2 linked regions of the Endozoicomonas sp. GU-1 genome follow. Each later gene encodes a partner of the first gene's protein in a complex. Links are inferred from orthologs where the notes say so. Each region holds a gene or a part of one and is shown on either strand. Other genes may lie near its edges.

The links.
Region 2: the proteins of groL (region 1) and metK are in contact, whole or in part, in a cryo-EM structure (PDB 8P4O), measured with the Escherichia coli proteins. The link is inferred for Endozoicomonas sp. GU-1 from one-to-one orthologs.

What each region holds. Positions count from the first base shown.
Region 1 is NZ_CP114771.1:2,303,179-2,311,609, forward strand. The notes cover bases 2,288-5,243. They hold groL (chaperonin GroEL), read right to left. Parts: upstream 4,610-5,243; coding sequence 2,966-4,609; downstream 2,288-2,965. Other genes in these bases: O3276_RS09380 (hypothetical protein), read left to right, coding at 2,433-2,792; O3276_RS09390 (co-chaperone GroES), read right to left, coding at 4,671-4,964; O3276_RS09395 (hypothetical protein), read left to right, coding at 4,990-5,133. Outside these bases: O3276_RS09365 (hypothetical protein), read left to right, coding at 1-296; O3276_RS09370 (hypothetical protein), read left to right, coding at 436-780; O3276_RS09375 (hypothetical protein), read left to right, coding at 1,469-2,224; O3276_RS09400 (FxsA family protein), read right to left, coding at 5,303-5,800; DNA helicase Rep, read left to right, coding at 7,024-8,431.
Region 2 is NZ_CP114771.1:3,073,256-3,081,711, reverse strand. What follows is about bases 3,507-6,487. They hold metK (methionine adenosyltransferase), read left to right. Parts: upstream 3,507-4,405; coding sequence 4,406-5,569; downstream 5,570-6,487. Other genes in these bases: ahcY (adenosylhomocysteinase), read left to right, coding at 5,762-6,487; O3276_RS12585 (ArsR/SmtB family transcription factor), read left to right, coding at 3,507-4,304. In the rest of the region: tkt (transketolase), read right to left, coding at 1-958; O3276_RS12595 (hypothetical protein), read left to right, coding at 1,194-1,622; O3276_RS12590 (Npt1/Npt2 family nucleotide transporter), read right to left, coding at 1,661-3,100; more of O3276_RS12585, read left to right, coding at 3,345-3,506; more of ahcY, read left to right, coding at 6,488-7,177; metF (methylenetetrahydrofolate reductase [NAD(P)H]), read left to right, coding at 7,237-8,097; O3276_RS12565 (16S rRNA (uracil(1498)-N(3))-methyltransferase), read left to right, coding at 8,188-8,456. UniProt on the Escherichia coli protein: Catalyzes the formation of S-adenosylmethionine (AdoMet) from methionine and ATP.

The sequences.
Region 1 (8,431 bases):
ACAAAAAAGGATCCCTTGTTATCAACGACTTTGTGCAAATACCCTCCCTGACCAATGCTGAACTGACCTATCAGGACGAGGGCCTGATCAGAATGAGCAGCCAGCATTGTGCCAATAGCTCAGGTATTTCCAAAGACGCATACATTAGCCGTATAACCAATCTGCCAGACAGCTTTTACTTCTATAAAGCAGGCATTGTTCCTAATGAAGCGATGAAAAATGCCTACATCAACTTTCTGAAGAATCCTGACACAGTGACCATCAAGGCGCATTTCCCCCCCCAACTTCCATCCTAAGGCCTTATCTGTCTATGACACTGAGCTCTGGGTTTCATCATTTGGTCTCACTCTGCTGGTGAACAACAGCCCCGTCTCTCCCTTTGAAATCATCACCCCGGGGCAATTTGGCCCGGCAAAGGATTCAGGTGATATGGACATGACGGAATCCTCTTCCAGGAATACCAATACAAATGTCAAGAAGGAGTGGCCGTCTCAGCCAGCCCATGGAGAAGCATCCAAAACCTACTTTTTTGTTGATGAACTGCCTGCAACCAATCAGGAACCGGAATTACTGAACCCGCAGTCCAGTGACATTCCAATCTATGAGTTACCAAATCATATTGGTGCCTGGTTAGAGGTTTATGTCAAACCGTCGAAACGTTTCAGCGGAGAACTGCTTGGCGTCGAACGTGAAAGACTGTTACTGAAGGTACGATCTGCCGGGGGCAGCATAACAATGCCCATTAAACTGCATCGCATTAAATCGATTACGGCCAGATAAAAAAGCCTACGTTTACTTGATACTGATACCCGATACGAGCTATTACCCTGCATCACAACATTTCTTAATACGGCACCTCAGTTTTTGAGGTGCCCATAAGCAAGATCGATGATCGTAAAGTTTCCCACGTTATGAGAGAAGCCATCCGCATTGAAGATATCACTGATAGCTATAACAAAAATTATAATTGTCTGAAATAATTATTGGATAGAGTGTTTATGAGAGAAACTAATACAAAAAGAAAATGTCTTAAACTGGAATTCAATAATTTGATAATTCAATGGATCACTTTACTCAATTACTGCCATTCGAGGTTGCTTTTGGCGAGCCCTATATGAGCTCACAAGAACCAAAGTGCCAAGATGAACAACAGCCGACGTATCAAGGGATACCTGTTCAGGTGCTGAGCACTCCCTTTCATGTTTACCATAGTCAATCAGACAGACACAACAATAACCCTGATCCATTTGGTTCATTGAATAAATATAATATTGCATTTCTAACTCATGCCGATCAGGAAGCCCCACATAGAACTGATATTTCTGAGGTTCCACAGTCAGGACTAAATGAATATTCTTTTTGCCATTCTGACACTAACCCCTTAGAGGATGCGCTACTTTCAACGCCAGACACCCCCCTTACTCAGCTGCTATGCATATTGGGGAGCGAGCTTGAGGTTAACGAGCCAATGCCACCGAGCCATTCTGCCCCGGATTATCAGTTAACTAATCTTCCTGACATGCTCTCTAACCCACAAAATTCAGGGCCAGTTACTGTAGTTAACCTGCAAAACCAGAACCAGACGACAATTGATAATCAAACGCCCCAGGCAGTAGAAGATGTTAGTAATAACACTTCAGCAGTTGAGCACCAAAAGAGCTATCAGAATCATCCTGATCACTCAAAGCGCATCAGGGCATACCAAAGAAGGAGTCATTATCGGAATAATTCAGCTTACGCAAAACGCCAGAGGGATAAACAGAGGGAGCGTTATCGCAATGATCCCGATTACGCAGAACGCGTAAGGGAGCGCCAAAGGGAGCGCCTCAAAGATCCCGTTTATGTTGAACGCAATAACAGGCGGCAGAGGGAGCGTTACCATAATGATCCCGATTTCGCAGAACGCATGAGGAAGCGCATGAAAGAGAACATGCGGAAGCGTTGCCAGAATGATCCCGGTTACTCAGAACGCATGAAAAAGCGCATGAAGGAGCGTTTGAAAGATCCTGATCCTGCCAAGCTGGAGAGCGATAAGATGCGCAAAAGGGAGCGCCAAATAGAGCTTTGCAAAGATCTTGCTGACATTGAGCGTAAAAACAGGCTGGCGAGGGAGCGCCGGAAGGAGCGTCGCAAAGATCCCGCCTACGTTGAACGCCAGAGAGAGTACCCAGGGAATACCGAAGGAAGCGCCGTAGTGAGCTTCGCAAAGACCCCACTTGCGTAGCTATCGCATATACCAATCCTTTTAATCATGAATTATGCAAGGTTACAAATAAATATTGAATGGGTAATATCAAGGAGGAACTTTTAAACCTGTTCCTACCTATATTCCTGATAATGAACATTTTTCTATCCGGTCAAATTTAGGTCTAAGTCCATTAGCCCTGCAAAGCTCATCAGCTGTTGATAACAAACTTCATCCGACATAAATAATGTATAACCTGGAATCTGCCGATGCTTTTTTTGAGCCAGCAACACCCGTTGTAATTATTAACCCCCAACCAGAAAACGTACAGTATCAACAACCCACTCCCCCTGCCGGGATTGACTGTGCGACGGAACACTCTTTTCATGCTAACGAATACCACAAAGAGCTTCACAAACATCCCACATACGCACAACACTACAAGGAGCGCCAAAGAAAACGCCAAAGAGAGCTTCGCAAAAATCCTGCTTACGCACAACGCGAAAATGAGCGCAGAAGAGAACGCTACAAGAATGATCCTGCTTACGCAAAGAAGATAAGGGATCGCGAAAGGGGGTTCCAAAGAAAACGTCGAAGAGAACTCTGAGGACAGGTTTTTTTATAAGAGAGAGGCCGGTATCCGGTCATGATTCAGACCGAATACCGGTTGGATTGACATGCTATTTTCTACTGGAGGTGGAACGACCAAACACCTGATAAGTGAGTGGTCGTTTGCGGTGTAACCCAGTCAGGCTAGCTACCTGCACGACTCTCGTCGCACTACATCATGCCGCCCATGCCACCCATACCGCCCATGCCGCCCATATCAGGCATAGCTGGCGCGTCGTCCTGTGGCTCATCAGCAACCATGGCAGCAGTAGTGATCATCAGGCCTGCAACAGAAGCTGCTGCCTGCAGGGCAGAACGGGTAACCTTGGCTGGATCCAGGATACCCATTTCGATCATGTCGCCGTATTCACCGGTAGCAGCGTTGTAACCGAAGTTACCAGAACCCGCCTTAACCTTGTCAACAACCACAGAAGCTTCGTCACCAGAGTTGGTAGCGATCTGACGGATCGGGCCTTCCAGGGCACGCAGGATCAGCTCAACACCGGCACGCTGCTCAGCGTTAATGGTTTCAACGTTGATGGCAGACAGGGCGCGAACCAGGGCTACACCGCCACCGGCAACCACACCTTCTTCAACCGCAGCACGGGTAGCGTGCAGGGCATCTTCAACGCGGGCTTTCTTCTCTTTCATCTCAACTTCGGTAGCAGCGCCTACCTTAACAACGGCAACACCGCCAGCCAGCTTGGCTACGCGCTCCTGCAGCTTCTCTTTGTCGTAGTCAGAAGAAGAGTTTTCGATCTCGGCACGGATCTGCTCAACACGGGCAACGATGTCAGCCTGAACGCCAGCGCCGTCAACGATGGTGGTGTCTTCTTTGGTAATCTGTACACGCTTGGCAGTACCCAGGTCATCCAGAGTTGCCGTTTCCAGAGACAGGCCTACCTCTTCAGAGATAACCGTAGCGCCAGTCAGGATAGCGATGTCCTGCAGCATGGCCTTGCGACGGTCACCAAAGCCCGGTGCTTTGACAGCAGTGACTTTCACGATACCGCGCATGTTGTTCACCACCAGAGTCGCCAGGGCTTCGCCTTCAACGTCTTCAGCAATGATCATCAGTGGCTTGCCAGCTTTGGCAACGGATTCCAGAACCGGCAGCAGTTCGCGGATGTTGGAGATTTTCTTGTCAACCAGCAGGATGAATGGGCTTTCCAGTTCAGCGGACATTCTTTCCTGGTTGTTGATGAAGTATGGAGACAGGTAGCCACGGTCGAACTGCATGCCTTCAACCACTTCCAGTTCGTTTTCCAGGCCGCTGCCTTCTTCAACAGTGATAACGCCTTCTTTGCCAACTTTTTCCATGGCTTCGGCGATGATCTGGCCAACCAGTTCATCGGAGTTGGCAGAGATAGTACCAACCTGTGCGATGGATTTGCTGTCGGCACAAGGAGTAGACATAGCCTTCAGCTGCTCAACGACAGCAATGACCGCCTTGTCGATACCGCGCTTGAGATCCATTGGATTCATGCCGGCCGCAACGTACTTAAGGCCTTCGTTCAGGATAGACTGAGCCAGAACGGTCGCCGTAGTGGTACCGTCACCGGCCTGATCGTTAGCCTGGGAAGCCACTTCCTTAACCAGCTGGGCGCCCATGTTCTGGAACTTGTCTTTCAGCTCGATTTCCTTGGCCACAGACACACCATCTTTAGTGATGGTAGGCGCGCCAAAAGACTTCTCCAGCAGAACGTTACGGCCCTTGGGACCCAGAGTAGCTTTTACAGCGTCAGCCAGGATGTTGACGCCCTTGAGCATTTCTTTGCGAGCTTCGTCGCCAAATTTAACTTGTTTAGCTGCCATGGTTGGTGACCCTGTGCACTATTTTGTGAAATCGGAAAAATACCGTGTGATTGCCTGACAATCAGCCTTCCAGAACGGCGGAAATGTCACTTTCAGACAGAATGATCAGCTCTTCACCATCAATCTTCACGGTGTTTGAGTCTGCATACTTGCCGAAGATAACCTTGTCACCAACGTTAACGCCAACAGGACGCTTTTCACCATTGTCCAGAAACACGCCATCGCCGACTGCAACCACAATGCCCTGGTTAGGCTTTTCAGCGGCAGAACCTGGCAGTACGATGCCACCAGCAGAGGTAGTTTCTTCTTCGACACGACGAACGACCACGCGATCACGCAACGGACGGATTTTCATCGATTCTTTCTCCAACAGTTTGCTTATGCCGTGCAACCTTTTACAGGCTGCTCGCTATCAACGTAATGGCAGTAAAACGATGTACTATCGCTTCACTATGGCCCGGTTTACCCGAACCTCCCTGGTATGCACCCGGGATGAAGTTTACTTTGGCACAGGCCTTTACTAACAGCTCAAGGCCTTGCCGAAGTCTTATCAGGTGTTCCCCTTAGTATGGGTAGCTGGCGCAGTTTTCAAGAGGCAGATGGAAAAAAAACTGACTTTTCCACAAAACTGAGGTTCTAAACTCAAGAAAGAGTGAAAAATTCGTTATATGCTCGCAAATCAAGGCTTATCAATTAATGGTGCTTTTGGCTTCCGGAACGACCATCATCATTTTCCCGGGTATAGTCCCCATCAATGGTGTGGTTGAGATGGGTTTGATCATGACGCCATGATGGCTCACGACGATACTCAGCCTCATAAATATTGGTGTGCTGCACATTGACCCCGCTCACTTTCAGCCAGCGCCGGATCAGCAGCTGACGAACCGGTGGAATCAACAGGAATACCCCCAGAAAATCAGTGATAAAACCGGGGATCAACAGCAGCAGGCCACCCAGGGCAATAGCCAGGTTTTCCAGCATTTCCATAGCGGGCAGTTCGCCTGCCGCCATCTTCTGCCGGGCTCTTAATGTGGTTCTGAAGCCCTGGCGGCGAATCACTTCGATGCCAATAAATACCGACAGAATAACCAGGGCAACCGCATTCCAGGCTCCGATGATACTGCCTACTTTAATCAGCACCACCATTTCCAGAATGGGTAAAAGGATAAATAGCACAAAGAGGAAGCGCATAAGAGGCCCCGTTAATCATTGGAGCCTCCTATATAAAGGCAGTGTCGTTTTTTTTCAAGGGTTGTCAGGAAGCAGGAAGGTTGTACTCGCCCCTTAATGAAAAAAACTTCTTACCCGGGTACACCAGCCTCGCAAATAAATCAAAAACAACCGGCAAGTCGGTCTCTGTACAGCCCGCCTGCTCTCCAAAGAAAGGATTCTTTTATTATAAATTATTGTCTTTTATTCACATCCGTTTCAGGATAATCAGTGTACCTTCTACCAATAAAACATAAGAACAATGAACATCAAAAATAAAAATATCCTGATCACCGGTGCCGCCAGAGGACTTGGTCTGGCAATGGCCAACTGGTTCGCAGAACGTGGTGCCAATATGGGTCTTATGGACCTTGATACTCCCGAACTTTATCAGGCAGAGGAACTCTGTCGTTCAAAAGGGGTTAAAGCGATAGCACTGCCAGCCAATGTTGCTGAAGAAGCTCAGGTGGAAGCGGCTGTTCAGAAAGCCTCTGCAGAACTCGGCCCATTGAATGGCCTGGTCAACAACGCCGGTATTCTCAGAGATGGCCTGCTGATCAAAGCCAAAGATGGCAAAGTGACCGACAAACTCTCCTTCGACAAATGGCAGTCCGTAATCAATGTTAACCTGACCGGTGTCTTCCTCTGCGGCCGTGAAGTGGCCGCCAGCATGATCGACAGTGGCTCAGAGGGCGTCATCGTCAATATCGCCAGCATTGCCCGTGAAGGGAACTTTGGACAAAGCAACTACTCCGCAGCCAAGGCCGGTGTCTCCGCCATGACCGTGACCTGGTCCAAAGAGCTGGCCAAATACGGCATCCGTTGTGCAGCTGTCGCTCCGGGCGTTATTGAAACCGCAATGACCGGCGGCATGAAGCCAGAAGCCAAAGCCCGGTTAACCGCGGGCATTCCTGTTGGACGCATGGGTACCCGGAAGAGATTGCCCGGACCGTTGGTTTTATTTTTGAAAATGACTATTACAACGGGCGGGTTTTAGAGCTGGATGGTGGGTTAAAACTCTGAAAAATACGTTGTGGGATACTGCCACCGAAAAGCGATCATAAGAAGGTCAATCAAAAGACGATTGGGAGTCGGCCTAAATATATCCCTCTATGCATTGGCCTGAAGACCAGACATATCGCCCACTCCCCTAACCTTGTTATACTGAGACGCTTAATTCCCATGACTTGCCTGAAACAGAACGCGTGCAAAGACTCAATGATCGACAGGCTGAGGCCGTAAAATACATCGATACTCCCCTGCTGGTACTGGCCGGTGCCGGTAGTGGTAAAACCAGTGTTATTACCACCAAAATTGCCTACCTGATTCAACAGTGCGGTATCAGCGCCAAAAACATTGTGGCCGTGACCTTTACCAACAAAGCCGCCCGGGAAATGAAAGAGCGGGTTGGCAAGCTGGTGAAAGGCAAGGCCTCTTCCGGACTGACGGTGTCTACGTTCCATAATCTCGGCCTGAATATTATCCGTCGTGAGTACCAGATTCTTGGCTATAAACCAGGGTTTTCGATTTTTGATCAGCAGGATGCCCGATCACTGATTACCGACCTGATGCAGCGGGACACGTCTGCAGATGATAATGGTGTGGATCAGATCCAGCACTGTATCTCCAACTGGAAGAATGATCTGATCTCCCCGGCCCAGGCGTTACAGATGGCCAGACAGCCCTGGGAGCAGACGGCAGCGATTGTTTATGAACACTACAATCGCATGCTGAAAGCCTATAACTCAGTGGACTTTGATGACCTGATCATGAAGCCGGTGGAGTTATTCAGACATTATCCGGAGGTCCAGCAACGCTGGCAGGACAAAGTTCACTATATGCTGGTGGATGAGTACCAGGACACCAATGGTGCCCAGTATGAGCTGGTCAGGCGACTGGTGGGCGACCGTCGTAAGTTGACCGTCGTGGGTGATGATGACCAGTCCATTTATGCCTGGCGCGGAGCCAAACCAGAAAATCTGGCGCAACTGAAAGAAGACTATCCCAGCTTAAAGGTGATCAAGCTGGAACAGAATTACCGTTCCACCAGCCGTATCCTGAAAGCAGCAAATACCCTGATTGCCAATAACCCACATGTGTTTGAAAAAACATTATGGAGTGAAATGGGGGTCGGGGATGAAATTCGCGTGATTAAATGCCGAAACGACGAAATGGAGTGTGAGCGGATTGCCACAGAGATCATCGCCCACAAACTTCGCCACGATAACAGCTATAAAGATTATGCCGTTCTCTATCGGGGAAATTTTCAGTCGCGGCTGCTGGAGCTGAAACTTCAGCACCATGGTATTCCTTACCACATTAATGGCGGCACCTCGTTCTTTGCCCGGGCAGAAGTGAAAGATATCATGGCCTACCTCCGCCTGCTGATTAATCAGGATGATGACAACGCCTTTCTACGGGTGGTGAATACCCCCAAGCGGGAGATTGGGCCATCGACACTGGAGAAACTGGGCAACTACGCCAACAAACACCACATCAGTATGTACAAAGCCTGTGAAGAAGCGGCCCTTGCCGAGGACCTGGCCCCTCAGTATGTCGACAGGCTGCGACGCTTTACCGGGTGGATGGACGACGTTTCACGACGGCTGCAAA
Region 2 (8,456 bases), 770 kb from region 1 along the record:
CCGGGTATTCGGCCTGATAGGCTGCGAACTTTTCATTCCAGGCGGTTTCTTTGGCGGCACCGGCTGCGGTGGCATTCCACTGGTTGTAGATGTCAGCAGGCACTGCAAACGGTGCGTGTTGCCAGCCGAGACGCTCGCGGGTCAGCTTGATCTCGTCATCGCCTAACGGAGCGCCGTGGCACTCCTCTTTACCGGCTTTGTTGGGTGAACCGAAGCCGATAATGGTTTTACAGCAGATCAGCGTTGGTTTGTCCTGTTCGGCGCGGGCGGCTTCGATGGCGGCTTTGATCGCTTCAGGGTCGTGACCGTCAACCGCCGGAATGACATGCCAGTGGTAAGCTTCAAAGCGCTTGACGGTGTCGTCGGTGAACCAGCCTTCCACTTCACCATCAATGGAGATGCCGTTGTCATCGTAAAATGCCACCAGTTTGCCCAGGCCCAGGGTGCCCGCCAGGGAGCACACTTCATGAGAGATACCCTCCATCATGCAGCCATCACCCATAAAGACGTAGGTATGGTGGTCAACAATATCGTGACCAGGCTTGTTGAACTGAGCGGCCAGTGCCTTCTCGGCGGCGGCCAAACCAACGGCATTGGCGATGCCCTGGCCCAGGGGGCCGGTGGTGGTTTCAATGCCCGGTGCATAACCATACTCGGGATGGCCTGCCGTTTTGGAGTGCAGCTGACGGAAGTTTTTCAGGTCATCAATGCCCAGATCGTACCCGGTCAGGTGCAGCAGGGAATAGATCAGCATGGAACCATGGCCATTGGATAACACAAAACGGTCACGATCCACCCACTCTGGATTGGCGGGGTTGTGATTCAAATAGTCGCGCCACAGCACTTCAGCAATATCAGCCATCCCCATGGGGGCACCGGGATGACCGGATTTGGCTTTTTGGACGGCGTCCATGCTGAGGGCGCGAATGGCATTGGCAAGCTCACGACGTGAGGACATGGGAATCTTTGCTCCTGGGAATCCAGTCTGGTTAAATTCGCGCGCTAGTTTAGCGAAACCGGCAGCATTCTTCATCCATATTGGTTTACTGAGATGCAGAGAAATAATCTGCTATTGCGGCCTGTGAGATGGAAAACAAGGCAGGCCTATTATTGAAGTGATTGAAACGCTGAACTATCACCGGTGCGTGGTGTCAAATCTGCACGTGTTTTGTACGTTGAATTCCGGAGGCTTTATGAGCCCCTTAACTGGTACCCAACCGCTCCCCAGGGACAGTTTTACCACGCCAGAATCAAAGAAGAAGAAAGCTGTCGATAAGAGAGCCATGTCGATAGCGTCAAAGCAATCTTTGCCACAGAGTAACCAGAGAGCGCTGTCAGATTACAATATCAAGGTTGACGGTAAAAAAAATGCCATAACTGCTGGTGCAGAAGGAAATATGCATGATGAAAACTGTGCAAAATGCCGGATGGCCGCTGGCCAGCAGAATAACTCCAATACCTGTGGCAGTAAACAGGAAGTGCTGCATGACTACCGTCAGGATGGCATCTGGTCCTGGGATCTGAATGGCGTGAACATTGCCGGTTATCCTCAGTGTCCTGTGCCTGGTTGTGCAGGCCATATTCCGGAAGGAGCGATGCTGATCGGAAAGCACTGGAAATGAAAGACAGGCTGCACAATCCGGGCATCAGTTGGTCTGTTTTATGGTTCCGTTCGCTCATGGTAATGTCTGCCCAAATGCTTGATGGCGATCAGCCACAGGGCAATGGCCAGTATAAAAGCTCCTGCCAGCCAGGACATGGCAAGGCTGAGGGAGCCAAAAAGGGTAATTAAAATCTGTTGAAAAAAAGAGCTGCCTGACTTGCCAACCCGACTCACCACTAATTCAATAGCTGCTTTTCCCTTGTACTTTCGCTCAGCATCAAGAGGTACGAAAGTGATCTCTTTGGTGGCATCAAACAGCGTATATTTTGCCGACTTGCCGAGGGCATGGCAGTACATGCCGATCTGCAAGCCGATCATGGTCAGATCCATATAACAAATGCCGAAAAAGCTGACCTGTGATTTCTGATACATGGCCAGGAGAAAAAAAGGCAGGGCCGTGGCTGTCAGAATGATAGGGGTGGCAAACGCTGCTGCCCACCAGCTGATCTTCAGCAGGGTTGGCGTTAGCAGACCACAGATCAGACTGCCTATGCCGCTGATCATGGCCACCTTGCCCATAAACATCGAGTAGTCTGCCTCACAGGGGTACAGCTGCACCAGCTGGCTTTTCCAGGCCAGCTCAACCATGTTAATGGCGATGCAATAAGCCAGCATAACCAGCGCAATGCTGGCCAGGTACGGGCAGCGCAACAGATATCGTGCGCTGGCCAGCAACGGCAGGTTGGTTGGGGTGTGTGTCTTCTGGCGGTTGGGATCTGTGAGGTTTTTCGACGTTAAGTGGCAGCAGTATTCATTGAGCAGCAGAATCAACAGCCCGAACAGCACGAACAGAAGTGATAAGATCTCCAGGCTATCCTGCCAGCCTGAATCCGGGGCCATAACGCCCCTGGAAACGCAGTAGTAAAGCATCGGGCCGGAAATAATGGATGCGCTGCTGCCGATCATGGTGATCAGGGGATATTGCCGGGTGGCACTCTGGGCATTGTGGAAATCATTGACGGCTGTCCAGAAGAGGGTGCAGATCACCGCCGATCCCCAGAGCTCCGCCACGGCAAAGAACAGCGTAAGGGGCCAGTAATAGACCATGCCGACAATAAATTGCAGGTTTTCATGGATAAGTGGGGACAGCAGGGCAAGCGCTGTGGTGGGGGCGAAAGACTCCAGGTTTGGATAGATAACCATGGAAAACAACGGCATCCAGATCAGAAAAGGGATCAACGCAACGGCAAACAGGGTACGTTTACTGAGTCGGTTAGCCAGAAAGCTGTAGGTGATTAAAAAAATAAAAGCGACAGGCATGACAACCATCAACTTGATGAAGGGGATGGCTTCCGCACCAAGCCGGGTAATGAGCAGCGACTCTTTCAGGTTCCAGAGTATGTCAAAGTTGAAGGTGCAACAGGACAGCATGGCAATTTGCAGATAAAGCATCGAATTGGAATTACCAGCAATGCTTCTGGATGAATTTTTAGTCATATACAGCGTGTTTCCTACCTCCCGTTATTGCTTCCAGATACTGATGCTCAGCAGGCTGTCGTCATTCAGGCACAGAAAGTGCTGGGTAAATATAGTGCAGAGATTGGATTTCTTGTGTCTATTGATTGTATATAAAAATATTTTGATATAGATTTTGGCTCTTGCTAAACTTCTCCCATTCGAATATCTCGGTAAATGAGTCAATGATTTACTGTGCTTAAGTGATTGGAAAGGATGACGTGTGTTGACGGATGCTTTTGAGCAGCTGGCCACGGTGAGCAAAGCCAGTGGCGATGTTCTGAGATTACAGATTCTGAGGGTCTTGAGCACAGAGTCTCTCGGTGTGCTGGAGCTGAGCGGTGTGTTTGCCATGCGTCAGCCAGCCATGAGCCATCATTTGAAGGTCTTGTCTCAGGCCGGTTTAGTCTCAACCCGCAAAGAAGGCAACACGGTTTTCTACCGTCGGGCCCTGCCTACATCGGCAGGTCATCTCGAAGGGGTAGTCCGCTCATTGTTTCAGGCGGTGGATGGTATACCGCTACCTCAAGATCTTGCCGAACAGCTTCAGGCCATTCGCCTGCAGCGGGCGGAACTGTCCCAGGCATTTTTTGCCCGCAATAGCGAAGAATTCCGTCAGCATCAGGAGCTGATTGCCGAGCACCAGCTCTATGCTGAAACGGTGGCAGACCTTATTGAGACTACCGATTTTCCTGAACAGAGCCTGGCCCTGGAGCTTGGTCCCGGTGAGGGAAATTTTCTGCCAACACTCGCCTCTGTGTTCAAGCTGGTTTACGCACTGGATAACTCGGAAAAAATGCTGAGTTACTCCCGGATGCTGGCCAAACAGCAAGGCATTGGCAATGTCACTTTTGTTCATGGCGAGATCCAGTCGCTGAGCAACATGACCAGCGCCTTTGACTGTATCGTCATCAATATGGTGCTGCATCATGTGCCCAGCCCGGCGGACATCTTTAACTGGTCTTCCCGGCTATTGAAGCCCGGTGGGAGCCTGTTTATCAGTGAGCTCAGCCATCATGACCAGGATTGGGTTCGGGAGTCCTGTGGTGATCTGTGGCTTGGTTTCAGTGCTGGCGAGTTGGCTCAATGGGCGGATAAAGCGGGATTAATCAGCGGTGAATCCCAGTATCTGGGGTTACGCAATGGTTTTCAGATCCAGGTCCGACGTTTCTTCCTTGCCGGATAAACGATGACCTGGTTAACGCCTCAATAGAACGTATTTTATGAACAGATGCTTTCATGGAATCAAAGAGGCGCACACAATTTTTTCAAGAGGGTAAAACGGCTATGTCTGAGTATTCGCTATTCACATCGGAGTCGGTATCTGAAGGGCATCCAGACAAAATTGCTGACCAGATTTCTGATGCTATTCTGGACGCCATCATCAAGGATGACCCGGAAGCACGGGTTGCGGTAGAAACCATGGTGAAAACCGGCATGGTGATTGTGGCCGGTGAAGTGCGCACTACAACCTATGTTGATATTGAAGAGCTGGTTCGTAACGTCGTCACCAGCATTGGTTATAACCATGGAGACCTGGGCTTCGATGGTGAGTGCGTTGCGGTTCTGAATGCCATTGGCAAGCAGTCTGTGGACATTGCCGTTGGTGTTGATGAAACCGATGAGCGTGAGCAGGGTGCTGGTGATCAGGGCCTGATGTTTGGATATGCTACCAATGAAACACCGGTGCTGATGCCTGCGCCCATTTACTACGCCCATGAGCTGGTTAAGCGCCAGGCGCAGTTGCGCAAGAATGGTGTGTTGCCCTGGTTGCGTCCTGACGCCAAGAGTCAGGTAACCATGCGTTACGACCAGAATGGCAAGGTGCAGAGTGTCGATGCCGTTGTGCTTTCTACCCAGCACTCTCCGGATGTCTCTCTGGATGAAATTCGTCGTGAAGTGCTGGAGCAGATTATCAAGCCTGTATTCCCGGAAGGCTGGCTTCATGAAGACACCAAATACCACATTAACCCGACGGGTATATTTGTGATTGGCGGGCCTGTTGGAGACTGCGGTCTGACCGGACGCAAGATTATTGTGGATACCTACGGTGGCATGGCCCGTCATGGCGGTGGTGCCTTCTCCGGTAAGGATCCATCCAAGGTTGACCGTTCTGCCGCCTACGCCGGCCGTTATGTCGCCAAGAACATTGTTGCCGCCGGTTTGGCGGATCGTTGTGAGATTCAGGTGTCCTACGCCATTGGTGTTTCTGAGCCTACCTCAATTTCCATTAACACGTTTGGCACCGGTAAAGTGTCCGACGAGCGTATCGTTGAACTGGTGCGTGAGTATTTTGATCTGCGTGCCGGTGGACTGGTGAAGATGCTGGATCTCAAGCGTCCAATCTATCAGTCCACGGCAGCCTATGGCCACTTTGGCCGGGAAGAGGCCGAGTTCACCTGGGAGCGCACCGATAAAGCGGAACAGCTGCGCAAGGCTGCAGGCCTTTAATTTTTCCTTCTTCAGGCAGCCGACTGGCTGCCTTTTTTACCTGCTTTTCTCAATACTCTTTCCTTTCCTCTGTATTGTTCTACCTTGCCAATAAAGCGAATGCGGCATCTATATCAAAGTTTGTTGATATAGGTTGGTGCCACTGCTAGACTGCACAATAATTCGGATAATACGCAGAACAGGATACATTTTATGAGTGCTAACCCTGAGTTAACTGCTGATTTGCACAGCGCCACCAAGGTGCCGGACTACCGGGTGGCTGATATTTCCCTGGCGGACTGGGGAAGGCGCGAGATTCAGATTGCCGAAGGTGAAATGCCGGCACTGATGGCGATCAGAGCCAAATACCGTGATTCGCAGCCACTGAAAGGCGCAAAGATCATGGGCTGCATTCATATGACCATCCAGACTGCGGTACTGATTGAAACGCTGGTAGCGCTTGGTGCTGAGGTACGCTGGTCCTCCTGCAATATCTTCTCTACCCAGGATCACGCCGCCGCCGCCATTGCCGCAGCGGGCATACCGGTATTTGCCTGGAAGGGTGAGACCGAAGAAGAGTTCTGGTGGTGCATTGAGCAGACGGTCCTCGACGGTGCCGGTAAGCCTTGGCAAGCCAACATGGTGCTGGACGACGGTGGTGACCTGACACTGCTGTTACACGACAAATACCCTGCACTGCTGGACAACATTCACGGCATTTCTGAAGAGACCACCACCGGGGTTCACCGCCTGCTGGAGATGCTGGAAAAAGGCACCCTGAAAGTACCGGCAATCAACGTTAACGATGCGGTCACCAAAAGTAAGAACGACAACAAGTATGGCTGTCGCCACTCTCTGAATGATGCCATCAAGCGGGCTACCGACCATCTGCTGGCGGGCAAGAAAGCGCTGGTCATTGGTTACGGTGATGTGGGTAAAGGTTCCGCCGCTTCGTTGCGTCAGGAAGGGATGATTGTCAAGGTCACGGAAGTGGATCCGATCTGTGCCATGCAAGCCTGTATGGATGGCTTTGAAGTGGTTTCACCCTATATTGATGGTGTTAACGATGGTACCGACGCTGCTATCAACCGGGAGCTGCTGGCCACCACTGACCTGCTGGTGACCACCACGGGTAACGTACATGTCTGTGACCGCCACATGCTGAAAGCCCTGAAAAATGGCTGTGTGGTTTGCAATATTGGCCATTTTGATACCGAAATAGACACGCAGTTCATGCGGGATAACTGGACCTGGGAAGAGGTCAAGCCGCAGGTTCACAAGATCGTCCGGGATGACTCTTGCAATGATCACCTGATACTGCTGTCCGAAGGGCGACTGGTAAACCTGGGCAATGCTACCGGACACCCGTCGCGTATCATGGACGGTTCTTTTGCCAACCAGGTTCTGGCCCAGATCCATCTTTATGAAGCAGGTTTTGCTGATCTGCCAGCCGATCAAAAGCCAGACAAGCTGGCGGTATCCGTACTGCTCAAGAAACTTGATGAAGAAGTCGCTGCCTACATGGTGGAAGGCTTTGGTGGTGTGATTACCCGGCTGACTCAAGGCCAGGCTGATTACATTAATGTACCTGTTGATGGCCCCTTCAAGAGCGACGATTACAAGTACTAAATGTCTTTTTCGCTGGCTGATGTCTCTTCACCAGCCAGCGACCTCTGCTGGTGACTACCATGGCAAATACAATAACCAATAATACTCCTGTCAGCTTTGAGTTCTTTCCCACTAAAACAGAAGAGGGTGCCCGGAAACTTGAGGAGAATGCCCTCAGCCTGGCCAGATACCAACCGGAATTTTTCTCGGTGACCTACGGTGCTGGTGGCTCAACACGGGACAGAACCCTTGAAACCGTGCTGTCAACGCAGAACCAGACCCGCATAGCAACCGCTCCTCACCTTTCCTGCGTTGGTGACTCCCGGGAGCAGATCAAAGAGTTGCTGAACTTTTACCGTGACCAGGGCGTAGAGCGTATTGTTGCCCTGAGAGGCGATCTGCCTTCAGGTATGGGGCGTGACAGTGGTGAACTCCGCTACGCCAATGAGCTGGTGGAGTTTATTCGTACTGAAACCGGGGATCACTTTCATATCGAGGTTGCTGCTTATCCGGAAGTTCATCCGCAGGCACCCAATATGGAAAAGGATCTGGCAAACTTCAAGCGTAAGGTGGATGCCGGTGCGGACTCGGCGATTACTCAATATTTCTTTAATGCAGACAGTTATTTCTATTTCCTGGAGCGTACCCGGTCACTGGGCATTGATCTCCCGGTGATTCCCGGAATCATGCCGATCACCAACTATAGCCGCCTGGCTCGCTTTTCCGATGCCTGTGGTGCCGAGATTCCACGATGGATTCGCAAGCAACTGGAAGCCTATGGCGATGATATCAGCAGTATTAAACAGTTTGGTGAAGAGGTGGTAACCCGGCTCTGCGAGAGGTTACTGCAAGGTGGTGCTCCGGGTTTGCACTTTTATACCCTTAATCAGGCGGTTCCCTGCCAGGGTATCTGCGATAACCTGGGCATTTTGGCTGATTGATGGCATGAGTTATGAGTTGTGAGGGAAATGTGAATGGTATTATTATTCCTATTCCTCCGTAACTCATAACTCTCAACCCAGTGCCCCTCCATGAGAAACCCTCGTATTTATTCAGCGCAGCCGCTTCAGGCTGACAGCGCCATCGAACTTTTTGAAAATGCCGCCAATCATGTTGGCCGTGTTTTGCGCATGAGACCCGCAGAGCCCCTGGTGCTGTTTAATGGTCAAGGGGGAGCCTGGCAGGGAACCGTAGAGAGCGTTAGCAAAAAGTCGGTTACCGTTTATCTTGAGTCGTTTATCGAGGGTAATGCCCAGTCCCCCCTGACTATCGAGCTGGGTCAGACACTCAGCCGAGGTGA